Regions from separate parts of the Acidovorax sp. GW821-FHT10A04 genome, predicted to be linked through region 1. Evidence: predicted binding sites of a transcription regulator. Region 1 holds the regulator's gene; each other region holds the start of a gene.
What was found. The regulator sigma-54, encoded in region 1, starts transcription at its own class of promoters, with help from an activator protein. The targets are predictions, from matches to a motif close to TGGCANGNAANCTGCTTT.

Region 1 (5,745 bases):
GCGCGACCTGATCGAATGGACCAGCAAGGACGCGGTGCGTTTCTTCCTGCTCAGCCGCAAGCCCGACACGGAGTACACCTTCGATGTGGACCTGGCCGTGGCGCAGAACAACGACAACCCGGTGTACTACGTGCAGTACGCGCATGCGCGCATCTGCTCGGTGCTGCGCGGCTGGGCCGAGCAGGGCGGCGGCGATGTGGCCTCGCTGCAGGGCGTGGACCTGTCGGCGCTCGAAGGCCCGCAGGCCCAGGCGCTGATGCTGCAACTGGCCAAGTACCCCGAGATGCTCACCGCCGCCGCCGAGGGCGAGGCTCCGCACGACGTCACGTTCTACCTGCGCGACCTGGCCGCCAGCTACCACAGCTATTACGATGCCGAGCGCATCCTGGTGGACGACGAAGCCGTCAAGCGCGCGCGCCTGGCCCTCGTCGCCGCCACCGCGCAGGTACTGCACAATGGCCTGGCTGTGCTGGGCGTATCGGCCCCGGCCCGAATGTAAGCAAGCAACCACTACCATGAAGAACAAGCAACTGGGCGGAACCATCATCGGCTTTATCGTGGGCGTGATCTTCGGCCTGGGGGCCGCGCTGGCGGTCGCCGTCTACGTGACCAAGGTGCCCGTGCCCTTCCTGAACAAGGGGGGGGCACGCGGCACCGACCAGGACGCGGCCGAAGCGCAGAAGAACAAGAACTGGGACCCGAACTCGCCGCTGTACGGCAAGAACCCGGCCCGGCCACCCGCCGCCGCGGCGTCGGCCCCCGCCACAGCAGGCGTGGCCCCTGCGCCTGCGCCCACCGCCTCGGCACCTGCCGTGGCCGCGGCGGACCCGCGTGCCGCCGCATCGTCGGCCAAGCCCGCCGCAGCGGCCACGACCAAGCCCGGCAGTGCCGACCCGCTGGGCGACCTGGCTGCCGCCAAGGCCGCTGCCGCGCCCGGCAACAGCGCGGACCCCTTCGACTACTTCGTGCAGGCCGGTGCCTTCCGCACCCAGGCCGATGCCGATGCCCAGCGCGCCAAGCTGGCCATGCTGGGCTGGGAGGCCCGCGTGAGCGAGCGCGAGCAGAACGGCCGCACCGTGTTCCGCGTGCGCGTCGGCCCCTTCACCAAGCGCGACGATGCCGCCCAGCTCAAGGACAAGCTCGACACCACCGGCGTCGAGTCGGCCCTGGTGCGGGTGCAGCGCTGAGCGCGGGCCGGCCTGAACTTTTTTCGGGGGCGTGGCTCACACCCCCACACCCGACCCTAGGAGAGTCATTTTGATGAAACGCCGCGAGTTTTCCCTGTCTGCCGCCTCTGCCGTGGCCGCTTCCGCCCTGGCCCTGCCCGTGGCAACCCCTGCACTCGCGCAAGCGCGCCAGTTCAAGGAGGGCAAGGACTACCGCAAGCTCGACAAGCCCGTGGCGCCCGAGGCGCCGGCCGGCAAGGTCGACGTGATCGAATTCTTCTGGTACGCCTGCCCCCATTGCAACGCCTTCGAGCCCACGCTCGAGGCCTGGATCAAGTCCGCGCCCAAGGACCTGGCGATCCGCCGCGTGCCGGTGGCCTTCAATGCCAGCTTCGTGCCGCTGCAAAAGCTGTACTTCACCCTGGAAGGCATGGGCAAGGTCGCCGACCTGCACGCCAAGGTCTTCCGCGCCATCCATGTCGAGAAGGCCAAGCTCGCCAAGGACGATGAAATCATGGCCTGGATCGCCACGCAGGGCGTGGACGTGGCCAAGTTCAAGGAAATCTACAACTCGTTCACCGTCTCCAACCAGGTGCGCCGTGCGTCGCAGCTGCAGGATGCGTATGGCGTGGAAGGCGTGCCCTCGATGGGCGTGGCTGGCCGTTTCTACACCGATGGCACCATGGCGGGCAGCATGCCGGTCGTGCTGCAGGTGGTGGAGCAACTGGTGGGCGTGGCCCGCAAAGCCTGACCATTTCTGGACGGGACGCGGTCCTGCAGATGCCAAAAGCCCGCGGATGCGGGCTTTTTTCATGGCGTGTCGCCGCGGGTGGCTACAATGATCTGCAAGATTCGTGCCCTATGAACTACCGCATCCTCCCGATCCTCCTCCTCTCGGCCCTGGCCGTTGTCCAGACTGCGGCCCATGCCGAAAAGGCCGACCGCAACAAGCCCATGAACATCGAGGCCGATGCACTGCGCCACGATGAGCTCAAGCAGACCAGCGTGTTCACCGGCCGGGTGGTCATGACCAAGGGCACCATCGTGCTGCGTGGCGCGCGTCTGGACGTGCGCCAGGACGCGGACGGCTACCAGTTCGGCGTGGTCACGGCCGAGCCGGGCAAGCGCGCCTTCTTCCGCCAGAAGCGCGACACCCTCGCCGGGGCACCCGATGAGTTCATCGAAGGCGAGAGCGAGGTCATCGAGTACGACGGACGCGCCGACAACGTGAAGTTCATCACCCGCGCCGAGCTGCGGCGCTTCCGTGAATCCACACTGACCGACGAGATCACCGGGCAGGTCATCGTCTACAACAACCTGACCGACGTGTTCACCGTGGATGCCAAGCCGCGCGGCAGCACCAATGCCGCAGGCGATGCCCCGGCACCCGGCGGCCGCGTGCGCGCCATCCTGTCGCCCAAGGAAACTCCGGCCAGCGCCGCTGCCCCTGCCACCCCGGCACCGGGCACGACCCTGCGCCCCAGCAACAGCCTGAGCGGCGGCGCCAAGTGAGCGGGCCTGACGTGAGCACCGTCGCCGGCTCACCGGCGGAAAGCCGGCTGGAGGTGCACCACCTCGAAAAGTCCTACGGCAGCCGCAAGGTCGTCAAGGATGTGTCGCTGGTCGTGCAAAAGGGCGAGGTCGTGGGGCTCCTGGGCCCCAATGGCGCGGGCAAGACCACCTCGTTCTACATGATCGTGGGCCTGGTGCGCAGCGATGCCGGCGACATCCGCATCGATGGCCACTCGGTGGCCCACATGCCCATCCACCGGCGCTCGCGCCTGGGCCTGTCCTACCTGCCGCAGGAAGCCTCGATCTTCCGCAAGCTCACGGTCGAAGAAAACGTGCGTGCCGTGCTCGAACTGCAGCGTGGCGAGGATGGCCAGCCGCTGCCGCGCGCGGCCATCGAGGAGCGCCTCACGGCCCTGCTCACGGAGTTGCGCGTGGAGCATCTGCGCGCCTCGCCTGCGCTGGCCCTGTCCGGCGGTGAGCGCCGCCGCGTGGAGATCGCCCGCGCGCTGGCCACGCAGCCACGCTTCATCCTGCTGGACGAACCGTTTGCCGGCATCGACCCCATCGCGGTGATCGAGATCCAGCGCATCATCGGTTTTCTCAAGGCACGTGGCATCGGCGTGCTCATCACCGACCACAACGTGCGCGAGACGCTGGGCATCTGCGACCACGCCTTCATCATCAGCGACGGCCACGTGCTGGCCCAGGGAACCCCGTCCGAAATCGTCGACAACGCCGAAGTGCGCCGGGTGTACCTGGGTGAACACTTCCGCATGTAGCAGACCGATGGACCGCACGTTCGCCATGCACCTGCCTTCGCGGCAGCCCACCGGGGCTGTGCGATGAAGCCCGGCCTGTCCCTGCGCGTATCGCAGCACCTGGCGCTCACGCCCCAGCTGCAGCAGTCCATCCGCTTGCTGCAGCTGTCCACGCTGGAGCTGGGCCAGGAGGTCGAGCAGATGCTCGACGAAAACCCCTTTCTCGAGCGCAATGCCGACGAGGCGCCGCGCGAAGAATTCGGCGTGGACACGGCCGATGCGCCCGTGCAGCCGGACGACTACAGCGCTGACGACGCGGTCTATTCCAACGCACCGGGTTCCAGCACGCCGAGCGAGTCGGTCCCCGATGCACCCCAGAGTGACGCGGAACTGGGCAGCAGCGCCAGCGACGAGCCTGACTGGAGCGGCGATGGCACCGTGGACGTGTCCCCCAACGATGCCGAGTGGGGTGGCGATGCGCCGGCCCGCAACCGCAACGATGCCGAGGGCGACGAGGCCGACGCCACCGAGCTGGCCCGCACCCACGAATCGCTAACCGCCTTCCTGCACCGCCAGGCCCTGTCGCTGCGTCTTTCCGAGGTGGACCGCGCGGCGCTGCGCTTCCTGATCGAATCGCTCAACGACGATGGCTACCTCGAGGAGCCGCTGGAAGAGCTGGCCATCGCCCTGGCCGGCCCGGACGACCTGGAGCAGATCGAGGAGCTGGTGCACCGCTTCACCGTGGCGCTGCGCCTGCTGCAGAGCCTGGAGCCCGTGGGCGTGGGTGCACGTGGCCTCGGTGAATGCCTCACGCTGCAGCTCACGGCCCTGGCGGCCGACGAAGACAGCGATGCCGACCCCGACACCGTGCAGACCGCGCTGCGCGTGTGCCAGCAGCCGCTGGAGATGCTGGCGCGCCGCGACATCCGCCGCCTCACGCAACTGTGCGGCGACGGCGAGGAGCGCACGCGCGCCGCCATGGCCCTGATCGCGCGGCTGGAGCCGCGCCCGGGACGCAAGTTCGTCGATGTGGAGCGCAACATCATCGTGCCCGACGTCATCGTGCGCAAGGCTGGGCGCGCCAATGGCCGCGACGGTCAGCACAACTTCATCGTGGCGCTGAACCCCGACGTGATGCCGCGCCTGCGCGTGCACGACATCTATGCCGGCGCCCTGCGTGGCCACAAGGGCGGCGAGGGCCACCAGGCCATGCAGCAGCGGCTGCAGGAGGCGCGCTGGTTCATCAAGAACATCCAGCAGCGCTTCGACACCATCCTGCGCGTCTCGCGCGCCATCGTCGAGCGGCAAAAGAGCTTCTTCACCCATGGCGAACTGGCCATGCGCCCGCTGGTGCTGCGCGACATCGCCGACGAGCTGGGCCTGCACGAGTCCACCATCAGCCGCGTGACCACGGCCAAGTACATGGCCACGCCCATCGGCACCTACGAGCTCAAGTACTTCTTCGGTTCGGGCCTGGGCACCGAGACCGGCGGCAATGCATCGAGCACGGCCGTGCGTGCCCTCATCAAGCAGTTCGTCGCGGCCGAAAGCCCGGCCAAGCCGCTGTCGGACAGCCAGATCGCCGAGATGCTCAAGGAGCAGGGCATCGAGTGCGCGCGCCGCACCGTGGCCAAGTACCGCGAGGCGCTCAAGATCGCGCCGGCCAACCTGCGCAAGGCGCTCTGATCAGGTCCCATGGCGGAAAGCCCGGCTGGAGATGCTGACGGCATTGCCGTCCGGGTCCTTGGCGTTGGCGAACGCATAGCCGTTGGCCTGGTGCGTGGGGCCGAAGGCCAGGTCCTGCGCCAGCGCATGGGCCTTGAAGGCTTCCACGTCAGGCACATGAAAGCACAGCTTCACCCCCGCCTGGCCCAGCTTCACGCTCTTGGCCGCCTGGTGGATGAGGATGCTGGCGCCACCCTGGGGGGCATTCAGTTCGATCAATCCTTCCACCACCTCGCCCGTGGTTTCCAGGCCGAAATGCGTGCGGTAGAAGGCCGCAGTGCGCTGCATGTCGCGTGCGTAGAGCATCACGGTGCCGAGGATGGGCGGCACGGAAGAAGAGGCCGCCACCATCAGGGCGCTTTCGTGGCCGGTGCGCGACGCAGCGAGCGCAGCAGCTCCAGCGCCTGGGCCGTAGGCTCCTGCGGAGCGCCGTTGACAAGCACCGTGAAGGTCACGCGCAGCTCGTTCATGCCCAGCACGCCCTGGGTCAGGTGCTTGTAGCCGTCCGGCTCGGGGGCGCGGTCGGTGGCCGAGAAGTAGTAGCCCACCTTGCCCGCGGCACCCAGGTCTTTGAGGGGCAGGTC
Region 2 (5,745 bases), on a different contig from region 1:
GGGCCTGGGGCATGGCTGCAGACAGTGCGCCCAGGCTCTACAGAGGCGCCGCCGCCTGCGTTGGTTCCGCAGCCAGTGTTGTGCCGACGCCATGAAAAAAGGCGGCTTGCGCCGCCTTTTCGGGGTAATCGCCGGGTGGGCAGATTACAGCGAGTAGTACATGTCGTATTCGACAGGGTGGGGAGCCATGCGGAAACGCGTGACTTCGGTCATCTTCAGATCGATGTAGGCATCGAGCATGGAGTCGGTGAACACGCCACCCTTGGTCAGGAAGCTGCGGTCCTTGTCGAGGTATTCCAGGGCTTGGTCCAGGCTGTGGCACACGGTAGGCACCAGCTTGTCTTCCTCGGGTGGCAGATGGTACAGATCCTTCGTGGCGGCTTCGCCGGGATGGATCTTGTTTTCCACGCCGTCCAAGCCGGCCATCATCAGGGCCGAGAAGGCCAGGTAAGGGTTGGCCGATGGATCGGGGAAGCGCGCTTCGATGCGGCGGCCCTTGGGGTTGGCAACGTAAGGGATGCGGATCGAGGCCGAGCGGTTGCGGGCCGAGTAGGCCAGCTTCACAGGGGCTTCGAAGCCGGGCACCAGGCGCTTGTACGAGTTCGTGCCGGGGTTGGTGATGGCGTTCAGGGCACGGGCGTGCTTGATGATGCCGCCGATGTAGTACAGCGCGAAGTCCGACAGGCCGGCATAGCCGTCGCCTGCGAACAGGTTCTTGCCGTCCTTCCAGATGGACTGGTGCACGTGCATGCCGGAGCCGTTGTCGCCAGCGTAGGGCTTGGGCATGAAGGTGGCGGTCTTGCCGTAGGCGTTGGCCACGTTCCAGACCACGTACTTCAGGACCTGCGTCCAGTCGGCGCGCTCGACCAGCGTGCTGAAACGCGTGCCGATTTCGTTCTGGCCAGCGCCTGCCACTTCGTGGTGGAACACTTCGACCGGGATGCCCAGGGATTCGAGGATCAGGGACATTTCAGCGCGCATGTCCTGCGTGCTGTCGACGGGAGGCACGGGGAAGTAGCCGCCCTTGACGGTGGGACGGTGGCCACGGTTGCCGCCTTCGAGCTTGGCACCCGAATTCCAGGGGGCTTCGTACTCTTCGATCTCGAACATGACCTTGCCGGGTTCGTTGGACCAGCGCACGCCGTCGAAGATGAAGAATTCTGGCTCGGGACCGAAGAAGGCCGTGTCGCCCAGGCCGGAGGCCTTCAGGTAGGCTTCAGCGCGCTTGGCGATGGAGCGTGGGTCGCGGTCGTAGGCCTTGCCGTCACCGGGTTCGATCACATCGCACTGCAGGAACAGCGTGGTTTCTTCGAAGAAGGGGTCGATGTTGGCGGTGTTGGGGTCGGGCATGAGTTGCATGTCCGAGGCTTCGATGCCCTTCCAGCCAGCCACCGACGAACCGTCAAATGCGTGGCCCGACGTGAACTTGTCTTCATCGAAGTGGGAAACCGGCACGGTCACGTGCTGTTCCTTGCCCCGGGTATCGGTAAAACGGAAGTCAACGAACTTGACCTCGTTTTCCTTCACGATCTTCATCACGTCTGCAACGGTCTTGGCCATCAGGTTCTCCTGGGTAAAGCGCTTGTTGAAAAAAGAATTTGCCGAAATAAAAGCAGTTTGCGTGCCAGCGGGGTGCAATCACCGCACTATCGCGGAGCAGCGGCCCGACCTGGGCTCTGGCAAGGGCCATCGAATGCACAAATTTGGTGCATCACAACCACCCCCACTGCACATCACAGGTTGCGCACCATTTCGGGGCCAAGTTCTGCACCAAATTCGTGCAGTCCATTTTTGAGGTCCGTCCATGCCGCGGGAAGCGCCTGGGCCGGGCCTTTGACGCCCAGTTCGATGTGCCGCCCGTATTGTGGATGATCCACGCTGGGCAAACTGAACACCCGAACGCCTTGGTGCGATTTTTCTATGCGCTCCATGAGCGGAGTGAGTGCCGCCTCCATGGCGCCGAAGACCACCACCGAATGCTCGGTCTGGGGCGTGCGGTTGAAGTGCTCGGCATACAGGGTGTCCAGCACCCATTCGATCATCGGCCAGGCCATCACCGGAAAGCCCGGCACGAAGTGCACGGCCCCGCCCTGCCCGCCCGGGCTGGCGAAGGTGAACCCCGGGATCTTGTTGTAGGGGTTGGGGATGGTCTGGGCTCCCGCCGGGAACATGCCCATGTTCAGGCGGTGCACGTTGTCGTGGCGCTCGGGCTCGTAGGGCAGGCCCTGCTCGCGCGCCACGTCCTGCATGCGCTCGCGGATCAGACGCTCGGCCTCGGGGTGCAGGGCCAGGTCCGCCCCGAGTGCCCGCGCCGCGCACTGGCGGGTGTGGTCGTCGGGCGTGGCGCCGATGCCGCCGCACGAGAACACCACGTCGCCCGAGGCAAAGGCGCGCTGCAGCGTGGCGGTGATGCGTGCCGGGTCGTCGCCCACGTAGTCGGCGTAGGAAAGCGCCAGGCCGCGCGCCGCCAGCAGCTCGATGGCCTTGGGCATGTGCTTGTCGGCGCGCTTGCCCGAGAGGATTTCGTCGCCGACGATGATGAGGCCGAAAGTGGGGGTCATGGGGTGCTACGGGAATCGGTAGGGAGGGCGCCGGGGGCCGGCAGGGTGGCCGCCGCAGGGGCGGGTGCACTGGCAGGGGACGGTGCGGTGTCTGCAATGGCGGGCGCAGGTGCCAGCGCATCGAGCGGCAGGCGCGAGGGCACGGGCATGGTGGCCCGCACGTCGTCCTCGCGCAGCTCCTGCAGGGCCGCCAGGCAGAAATGCGTGAACCACAGCGAGGAGAAGGCAAACACCAGCATGTAGATCCAGATCGCCAATGGCACCAGGACGGCAAACGCCGCCACGAACAGCACGCCCGAGGCCCAGACGATGCTGGGCGCGGCGCCCAGGTAGCCGGTGATGATGCCGATGCCCAGCAGGCTGGCGCGGTGGCGCTCGAACAGGCGTTTGCGCTCTTCCTTGCTGGCATGCTCGGCCAGCGCGTCGAAGGCCATCACACGGTAGGTCAGCCAGCCCCAGATCAGCGGCGGCAGCACCAGCACCAGCGGCGGCACCAGCCACAGCGGCACGGACACCGCCAGCGCCACCAGCGCCAGGGCCGTGGAGCCCACCGACCAGGCCAGGCTGGCGAAGAACGAGCCGCCCTTCTTGCGCACCAGTTCGGGAAAGCGCCGCTCGGCCACCAGGGTCACCAGGGCCGGCGTCATGAGCACGGCCACCAGCAGCAGCGAGACCACCACCAGCACCGGCGTCGCCGTGAGGATGACCATCATGGGCGCCAGCACCGCCACCACACTGCCCAGGCCCCAGCCTTCAAGCCAGCTCCAGAAATTCTTGAGCATGGGGGAGGCATCCAGAAGTGAGTGCATGCTCTGCACCGCCACGTCCCAGTAGAAGTAGCCCAGCCCGAACGCAAGCCCCGCCATCAGCATCAATGGCAGCAGCGACAGGAGGATGACGCGGGGGCGCATGCAATACGCCGCGGCGCGCCAGAAGGAGTCCAGCAGTAGTCCCATGCGCGTGAGCATACCGCGAGCCTTGCCCCGTGCCGATGACACCCGTGCGTGCGTGCCTATGCGGCTGGAACCGGCGTGCCCGCGGGCTTGGCGAATTCACCCAGCACGACCCCGGCAATGGCGGCAAAGGCCTGGCCCGGCACTTCCAGCGTGCTGGTGCGCTCGCCCGAGCCGCAGAACACCACCGGCAACGCGGGCACCTGCCGATCCACCAGCACGCGCACCCCGTCCTGCTGCACGAAGGGCCCCACACCGCCGGCCTGCATGCCCAGTCGCTCGCGCAACAGCTCTTCATCCAGGGGCGCCAGTTTGGCGCGGGACGTGCCCACGGCCCGCGCGACGGCCGCATAGTCCACCGGATCCAGGGCGCGCAGGGCCACCAGCACGATGCCGCCATCCCCGGCCTGGAACGCCAGCGTCTTGACCATCTGCGGCACCGGAAAGCCCAGCCCCATGAACTGCTGCGTGGTGTGCGCTTCTGGGTGCTCATGCACCCGGTAGGCCACCTGGCCCTGCGCCAGAAGGGTGGCCGAGACAGGGACGAGGGGCATGGCGATCAGCTCCTTGGGGATGGCAGGGAAATGCTCCCACGGTGTGCGGGCACGGCTCGGGACAGCATAGCCGAGCTGCCCCCACCCACACTCAGGCGCGCGTTTCCGCCGCAGCCGCGCCCTGCCCCGCCGGCACCTGGGCCGCGGCCTCGCGCCGCGCATAGCGCTGCGCGAGCACGCCACAGACCATGAGCTGCATCTGATGGAACAGCATCAGCGGCAGCACGATGGCGCCCGCCACATTGGCGGCAAACAGCACGTTGGCCATGGGCACGCCGCTCACCAGGCTCTTCTTGGAGCCGCAGAAGACGATGGTGATCTCATCCTCCTTCGAAAAGCCCATGCGCCGTGCGCTCCAGGTGGTGAGGGTCAGCACCAGCGCCAGCAGCACCGCGCACACGGCCAGCAGGCCGGCCAGGGCCATGGGCGGCACCTGGGACCACAGCCCGTCGATGACGGCATGGCTGAAGGCGGCATACACCACGAGCAGGATGGAGCCCTGGTCCACCACCTTCATGACGGATGCGCGCTGCTGAAAAAAGCCGCTGATCCAGGGGCGCAGCAGGTGACCGATGGCAAAGGGCAGCAGCAGCTGCACGCCGATGCGGCCCATCGCCGCCAGCGGATCGCCCATGGCCGCGTTCTGCGACATCAGCAGACCCACGAGCAGCGGGGTGAAGGCCACCCCCAGCAGCGTGGAGGCCGAGGCGCTGCAGACGGCCGCAGGGATGTTGCCGCGCGCCATGGAGACGAAGGCGATCGCCGACTGCACCGTGGCCGGCAGCGCGCACAGGTACAGGATGCCGGTGTACAGGTCGCGCGTGACCAGCGGCTCCAGCACCGGGCGCAGCGCCCAGCCCAGCAGCGGAAACAGCACGAAGGTGCTGGCCACCACCACCAGGTGCAGGCGCCAATGGCCGATGCCGGCCAGGATGGCCTGGCGCGAAAGCTTTGCGCCATGCAGGAAGAACAGCAGGCTCACGGCCACGGTGGTGGCCACCTCGAGCGCCCGGGCGAAGCCGCCGGAGGCCGGCAGCAGGCTGGCGGCGACGACCGTGGCGACGAGGTAGAGCGTGAAATTGTCGGGAAGCAGACGGGAACGGGCCATGGGAACAGGGGCGCGAGGGCCTCAAGAGAAACGGGTTGCACCGATTGGACCTGCTTTGCCACCCCAAGAGAAATGGATTGATTTGATGAATTTATAATTTCCCTGCATGAATCAAGGGTGTGCCATGGCCTATTTCCCCACGCGCGGCCCACGGCGTGCGGCGTCTGCTTTGTCGCACGGCTTGCCCATGGCCCGCCATGGGCTGCGCCGCGCTTCGCGCATCCATCCCCACGCCATGGCCCGCGCGAAGGGGAAATAGGCCATGGCACACCCTAGCTTGCGCCAGTTGCGCGTCTTCCAGGCCGTGGCCCTGCACAGCAGCTTCACGCGCGCTGGCGACCAGATCGGACTGACCCAGCCGGCCGTGAGCCGCTGCGTGACCGAGCTGGAACAGCACCTGGGCATCAAGCTGCTGGACCGCACCACGCGTGAGGTGGTGCTGACCGAAGCGGGCCGCAGCCTGGCGGTGCGCCTGGCGCGCGTGCTGGAAGACCTGGACACCGTGCTGCTGGATGTGCGTGGCCTAGCCACGCAGCGCCAGGGCCGGGTGCGGGTGGCCAGCAGCCCCA
Region 3 (5,745 bases), on a different contig from region 1:
CGCGCAGGTCGGACACGAGTTTTTCCAGATCGGCCTGGGTCGTGGAGAGGGATTCGGAAACGCTCATACAGCAAACCTTTCTGATTAGAAATTGAAAAGAACACACCCCATGGGTTGCCTGTGGCTCCCACTCATGCAGCGTTCGTTGTCATCTTAGCGGACACATCGCCAAAAACCATGTAGGACTTGGACGCAATGGCTTACCACTGGCAGGGAGTTGACACGGATCAGGCAGCCATTGCAGCGACGTGCGCACCGATCGCCAGTGCGCTCGTGAGCCCCGGCGACTCGATGCCGAACAGGTTCACCAGCCCTGGCACGCCATGCTCCGCAGGCCCCTGGACCACGAAGTCGGCCGCCGCCTCGCCCGGTGCACTGATCTTGGGGCGCATGCCGGCATAGCCCGGGTCCAGCGCCCCATCGCGCAGTCCCGGCCAGTACTTGCGCACCTCGGGGTAGAAGGCATCGCCGCGGGCCGGGTCCACCTGCAGGTCGGCAGGGTCGTCCACCCATTGCACGTCGGGGCCGAAGCGGGCCTGGCCACCCAGGTCCAGGGTCAGGTGCACGCCCAGGCCCGCGGCCTCGGGTGCGGGGTAGATGAGGCGGCTGAACGGCGCGCGCCCGGCCAGCGTGAAATAGCTGCCCTTGGCGTAGTAAGGCGTGGGCACGTGGCGGGCGTCCAGGCCCCCGAAGCGGCGCGCCAGGTCGGGCGCGGCAAGGCCCGCCGCATTGACCACCGTGCGCGCCAGCAGTTCGGTGCCATCGGCGGCCTGCAGGTGGATGCCTTGGGCCGTGCAGCGTGCCTGGGCCAGCGGCGAGTTGAGCGCCACCAGGCCGCCCGCATGCTCCAGGTCGCCTTGCAGCGCCAGCATCAGCGCATGGCTGTCGACAATGCCGGTGCTGGGCGAATGCAGGGCCGCCACGCACTGCAGCGCGGGCTCCAGCGCCTGCGCGGCCGCGGCGTCCAGCCACTGCAGGTCGGTGACGCCATTGGCCAGGGCACGTGCCGCGATGCCCTGCAGCGCAGGGATCTGGTCGGGGGACGTAGCCACGATGAGCTTGCCACAGCGCTGGTGCGGCACGCCGCGCTCTGCGCAGTAGGCATACAGCATCTCGCGCCCCTGCACGCACAGCCGGGCCTTGAGGGACCCCGTGGCGTAGTACAGACCGGCGTGGATGACCTCGCTGTTGCGCGAACTGGTGCCGGTGCCGATGGCGTCGGCCGCCTCCAGCACCATCGCCTCGCGCCCCTGCAGCGCCAGGGCCCGGGCCACGGCCAGGCCGACCACGCCGGCGCCCACCACCACGCAGTCGACGGCTTCGCTCATCGCGCCGCTGCGTGGTCAAAGCCATCGAGCACGTTCACGGCGTTGTGGCCCAGTTCGGCCGCCGCATAGCCGCCTTCGAGCACGAACACCGTGGGCAGGCCCAGCGCGGCCAGGCGTTCGCCCAGGCGCGTGAAGTCTGTCGTCTTGAGGGCAAACTTGGAGATCGGGTCGTCCTCGAAGGCATCGAGCCCGAGCGAGACCACCAGCGTATCTGCCTGGTACTGCGCAATCCGCACGCAGGCCTGCTCCAGTGCGGCGAACCATTCGTCGGCGCTGGTGCCCGCGGGCAGCGGCAGGTTGAGGTTGAAGCCTGCCCCGGCGCCTTCGCCGGTTTCGTCGGCATGGCCCAGGTAGAACGGGTATTCGGTGCGCGGATCGCCATGCATGCTAATGAAAAGCACGTCGGCACGGTCGTAGAAGATGCTTTGCGTGCCGTTGCCGTGGTGGTAGTCCACGTCGAGCAGGGCCACGCGAGCGGACCCGTGGTTGCGCAGCCATTGCGCGGCCACCGCCGCGTTGTTGATGAAGCAGTAGCCCCCCATGAAATCGGGGCCGGCATGGTGGCCCGGCGGGCGCGTGCAGCAGAACGCGGCGCGCGCGCCCTGCGTCACGCGGGCCGCGGCACTGGCCGCCGCATCGGCCCCGGCCTTGGCGGCCTCCCAGGTGCCTTCGGCCATGGGTGTGCCGTTGTCCATGGAGTACAGGCCCAGTTTGGCGACGAAGTTGTCCGGCTCCACGTCGCTGCGCAGGCTGCGCACCGGCCATACCGAGGGAAAGGGCTGGACGGCGGCGTTGGCCGCGTCCAGCGCCAGCCATTGCTGCCAGGCCGTCTGCAAAAAGGCCAGGTAGCGCGGTGCATGGATCTGGGCCAGCACAGGGCTGCTGTCCACGTCGGGCACCAGCAGGCCGTGGCCGCGTTCGCGCAGCGCATCCTCCACGTACTGGGCGCGGACCGGCTTCTCGAAGCACGGCACGCGCTCGCCGCGGTAGAACTCGTGGACCGGCGCATGCCGGTGGTGCAGGGGGTTGTGGAAGGAGATCATGCGGACACGGGCAGGGAAAGGGTTTCGCGCCAGCGTCCTTCACGTGCTCCATGGACGCCGGCAGGGCTCACCACTTTAGCGCGTCCCGCACCACCTGGAACCCAATCCGTGCACCAGACGGCAGCAGGACCCGTCTCGATGGCCCTTCGCTGGCGCCACACCCCGCCAGCCCGGCCAGTGCGCCCATGACCACGGCCAGCAACCCCGCACACAGGAAGACAGTCGCCCTCTTCCCCCTGCCCGGATGTGCAAACCACCGCGCACTTGGCGCTACCCGCCATCCTGGCACAGCGCTTGCATCTCATCTTGTATCCAAGATTGAATTCTTCAAAATGGTGCAAACAACAAGCCCCCTGGTCGCCGAACTTTCCCCCGCAGCGGCAGGCCTGCCGGTGCTGGCGCCGCAGGCCTGGATCCTGCGCTGCGAGCCGCCCATCGCCGGCACGCCGGGCGGGCCGCTCAGCGGCCTCACTTTTGCGGTCAAGGACAACATCGACGTGGCGTGCCACCCCACCTCGGCCGCCTGCCCTGCCTTTGCCTACACCGCCACGGCCCACGCGGCCGTGGTGCAGCGCCTGCTCGATGCGGGCGCCACGCTGGTGGGCAAGACCAACCTGGACCAGTTCGCCTGCGGGCTCAACGGCACGCGCTCGCCGCACGGCGCCGTGCCCAATGCGCTGGACCCGGCCTGCGTGTCGGGCGGCTCCAGCTCGGGCTCGGCCTATGTGGTAGCCACGGAGCAGGTGGATTTCGCGCTGGGCACCGACACGGCGGGCTCGGGCCGCGTGCCGGCCGGGCTGAACAACATCGTCGGCATCAAGCCGACCAAGGGCCTGGTCAGCGCACGCGGCGTGGTGCCCGCGGCGCAGAGTGCCGACTGCGTCTCGATCTTCGCGCGCACGGTGGACCTGGCGGCCCGCGTGCTGCAGGTGGCCCAGGGCTACGACGCACAGGACCCCTATGGCCGCCAGCTCACGCTGGCCCGCCAGCCGCTGCCCGTGGGCTTTCGCTTCGGCGTGCCCGACGTGCTGGAGTTCTTTGGCGACGCTGCGGCCGAGGCGGCCTTCGCCGAAGCCGTGTCCCGGCTGAAGGCCCTGGGCGGCACGCCGGTCTCCATCCACTACGCGCCGCTGGCCCAGGCCGCCGCCCTGCTCTACGAAAGCGCCCTGGTGGCCGAGCGCTACGCCGCCGTGCGCAGCTTCTTCGATGCGCATGCCGACGAGGTGGTGGAGCCGGTGCGCAGCATCCTGGCCAGCGGGCGCGGCTACAGCGCGGCCGACCTGTGCGATGCCCAGACCCGCCTGCGCGCGCTGGGCCAGCAGGTGGCACCCATGTGGCAAGGGGCCGAGGCCATCGATGTGCTGCTGGTGCCCACGGCGCCCACGCACTACACCATTGCCGCGATGCAGGCCGACCCGGTGGTGCTCAACCGCAACCTCGGGGCCTACACCAACTTCGTCAACCTGCTGGACTACGCCGCCATCTCGGTACCCAGCAGCCTGCGCGCCGATGGCCTGCCCTTCGGCATCACCCTCATCGGCCCCTGCGGCAGCGACCTGCAACTGGCCGAGCTGGGCCAGCGCTACCACCATGCCACTGGCCTGCCCCAGGCCGCCGGCAGCACGCCCCTGCCCGCGCCCCAGCCCATTGCCGGGCTGCAGGCGCCTGCCACGGTGCGGGTCGCCGTGGTGGGCGCGCACCTGAGTGGCATGCCGCTCAACGGCCAGCTCACCGAGCGCGGCGCCACGCTGGAGCGCGCCACCGAGACCGCACCCGATTACCAGCTCTACGCCCTGCCCGGCACCGTGCCGCCCAAGCCCGGCCTGCTGCGCGTGGCGCCCGGCCAGGGCACGCGCATCGCCGTCGAGGTCTGGCGCATGCCGGCCGCGCACTACGGCAGCTTCGTCGCGCTGATCCCGCAGCCACTGGGCATAGGCACCCTGTCCCTGGCCGACGGCAGCAGCGTGCAGGGCTTCATATGCGAACCGCTGGCCCTGGCCGGTGCGCGCGATATCAGCCACTTTGGCGGCTGGCGGGCGTACATCGCGTCGCTCAAGGCCAGCACCTGAACCCCTTGTCCATTCCCTTCCAACCCTGCTGCAGGAGCCTTCCATGACATCCCACAGTTCTCCCCTTTCCAACGGCAGCTCGCGCCGCCGCATCCTGCAGGCCTCGGCCGCCACCCTCGGTGCGCTGGCCGCGCCCGCACTGGTGCACGCCCAGGCGGGCCCCAAGATCCGCATCGGCTTCTGGCCCGTGGCGGCTGGCCTGCCTTTCTTCGCGGCGGTGGAAAAGGGCTACTTCAAGGAGGCCGGGCTGGACGTGGAGCCGCTCAAGTTCGCGGGCGCCCAGCAGGTGATGGAGGCCATGCTCTCGGGCCGGTCCGACGGCAGCTCCAACGGCACGGGTTCGGCCAACCTGGCCATCGGCGAGATCGCCCAGCCCGGCCTGTTCAAGATCTTCGCCACCAACCCGAGCAACGCCAAGTTCGTGCTCGACCAGTTCATCACCGGCAAGGACAGCGCCATCAAGACCATGGCCGACCTCAAGGGCAAGAAGGTCGCGTCGGGCCCCGGCATCCAGAACATGACCCTGTGCAAGACCATGCTGGAGCGCGCCGGCGCCAGCGGCGTCACGGTGACCGAGCTGCCCATCGGCCAGCACATCGCCGCCATCGTGGCCGGCCAGGTCGATGCCTGTTACACGCTCGAACCCACGGGCACCATCGGGCGCATGAACGGCACCACGCGGGTGATCGAGTCGGGCGTGGTGGCCAGGTACATCCTGGGCGACGCCATGGCCCCCTGGCACGGTGGCGCAGCCAGCCTGACCAGCGAATTCATCAAGAAGAACCCCGACGCCGCCAAGAAGTTCATCGCCGCCTATGCCCGTGGCATCGAGCTGGTGCGCAGCAAGCCCGAGGAGGCACGCCAGTTCATGAAGGGCTACACCGCCATCGAGGGCCCGCTCACGGCCGAGGTGCCCCTGGCCTCGTACATGCTCTACAACGAGTTCAAGCCCAGCGACCTGGCGCACTTCCAGAAGTTCTACGACCTGTTCACCGAAAAAGGCATCTTCGAGAAGAAGGTCGTGGTCGACAGCCTGATCTACAAGGCCTGAGGGCAGGACGCGCCATGGCCGACAACACGTCCACCACCGCCGGCGCCTGGTCGCCACCCGCGGGCAAGGCGGCTTCCGCCGCGCCCAGGAAACCCGCCTGGGACAAGTTCCTGCCCTTTGCCGGGCCGCTGGCCCTGTTCATCGTCTGGGACCTGGTGGTGCGCCTGGGCTTCATCAAGCCCATATTGCTGCCCCCGCCAGGAACCACCGTGCTCACCCTGGTCACCGGCCTGGCCGGCGGGCCGCTGCTGCTG

Region 2: a site for sigma-54 is predicted at 1,610-1,627, ahead of glnA (type I glutamate--ammonia ligase). Genes of this name have one in related genera too.
Region 3: a site for sigma-54 is predicted at 2,655-2,672, ahead of atzF (allophanate hydrolase). Genes of this name have one in related genera too.

What each region holds. Positions count from the first base shown of each region.
Region 1 covers NZ_JBWKNZ010000008.1:29,418-35,162, forward strand. The annotation lists gene argS (arginine--tRNA ligase) at 1-499, shown strand, start outside; gene AC07PF_RS17585 (SPOR domain-containing protein) at 516-1,187, shown strand; gene AC07PF_RS17590 (thiol:disulfide interchange protein DsbA/DsbL) at 1,261-1,917, shown strand; gene lptA (lipopolysaccharide transport periplasmic protein LptA) at 2,028-2,678, shown strand; gene lptB (LPS export ABC transporter ATP-binding protein) at 2,675-3,457, shown strand; gene AC07PF_RS17605 (RNA polymerase factor sigma-54) at 3,521-5,122, shown strand; gene AC07PF_RS17610 (VOC family protein) at 5,123-5,512, opposite strand; gene AC07PF_RS17615 (hypothetical protein) at 5,512-5,745, opposite strand, start outside.
Region 2 covers NZ_JBWKNZ010000013.1:4,621-10,365, reverse strand. The annotation lists gene glnA (type I glutamate--ammonia ligase) at 145-1,560, opposite strand; gene AC07PF_RS24010 (competence/damage-inducible protein A) at 1,734-2,561, opposite strand; gene AC07PF_RS24005 (EI24 domain-containing protein) at 2,558-3,529, opposite strand; gene AC07PF_RS24000 (aminoacyl-tRNA deacylase) at 3,574-4,068, opposite strand; gene AC07PF_RS23995 (bile acid:sodium symporter family protein) at 4,160-5,176, opposite strand; gene AC07PF_RS23990 (LysR family transcriptional regulator) at 5,439-5,745, shown strand, end outside.
Region 3 covers NZ_JBWKNZ010000004.1:247,718-253,462, forward strand. The annotation lists gene AC07PF_RS11280 (DUF883 family protein) at 1-67, opposite strand, end outside; gene AC07PF_RS11285 (NAD(P)/FAD-dependent oxidoreductase) at 228-1,328, opposite strand; gene AC07PF_RS11290 (histone deacetylase family protein) at 1,325-2,371, opposite strand; gene atzF (allophanate hydrolase) at 2,704-4,440, shown strand; gene AC07PF_RS11300 (ABC transporter substrate-binding protein) at 4,484-5,491, shown strand; gene AC07PF_RS11305 (ABC transporter permease) at 5,506-5,745, shown strand, end outside.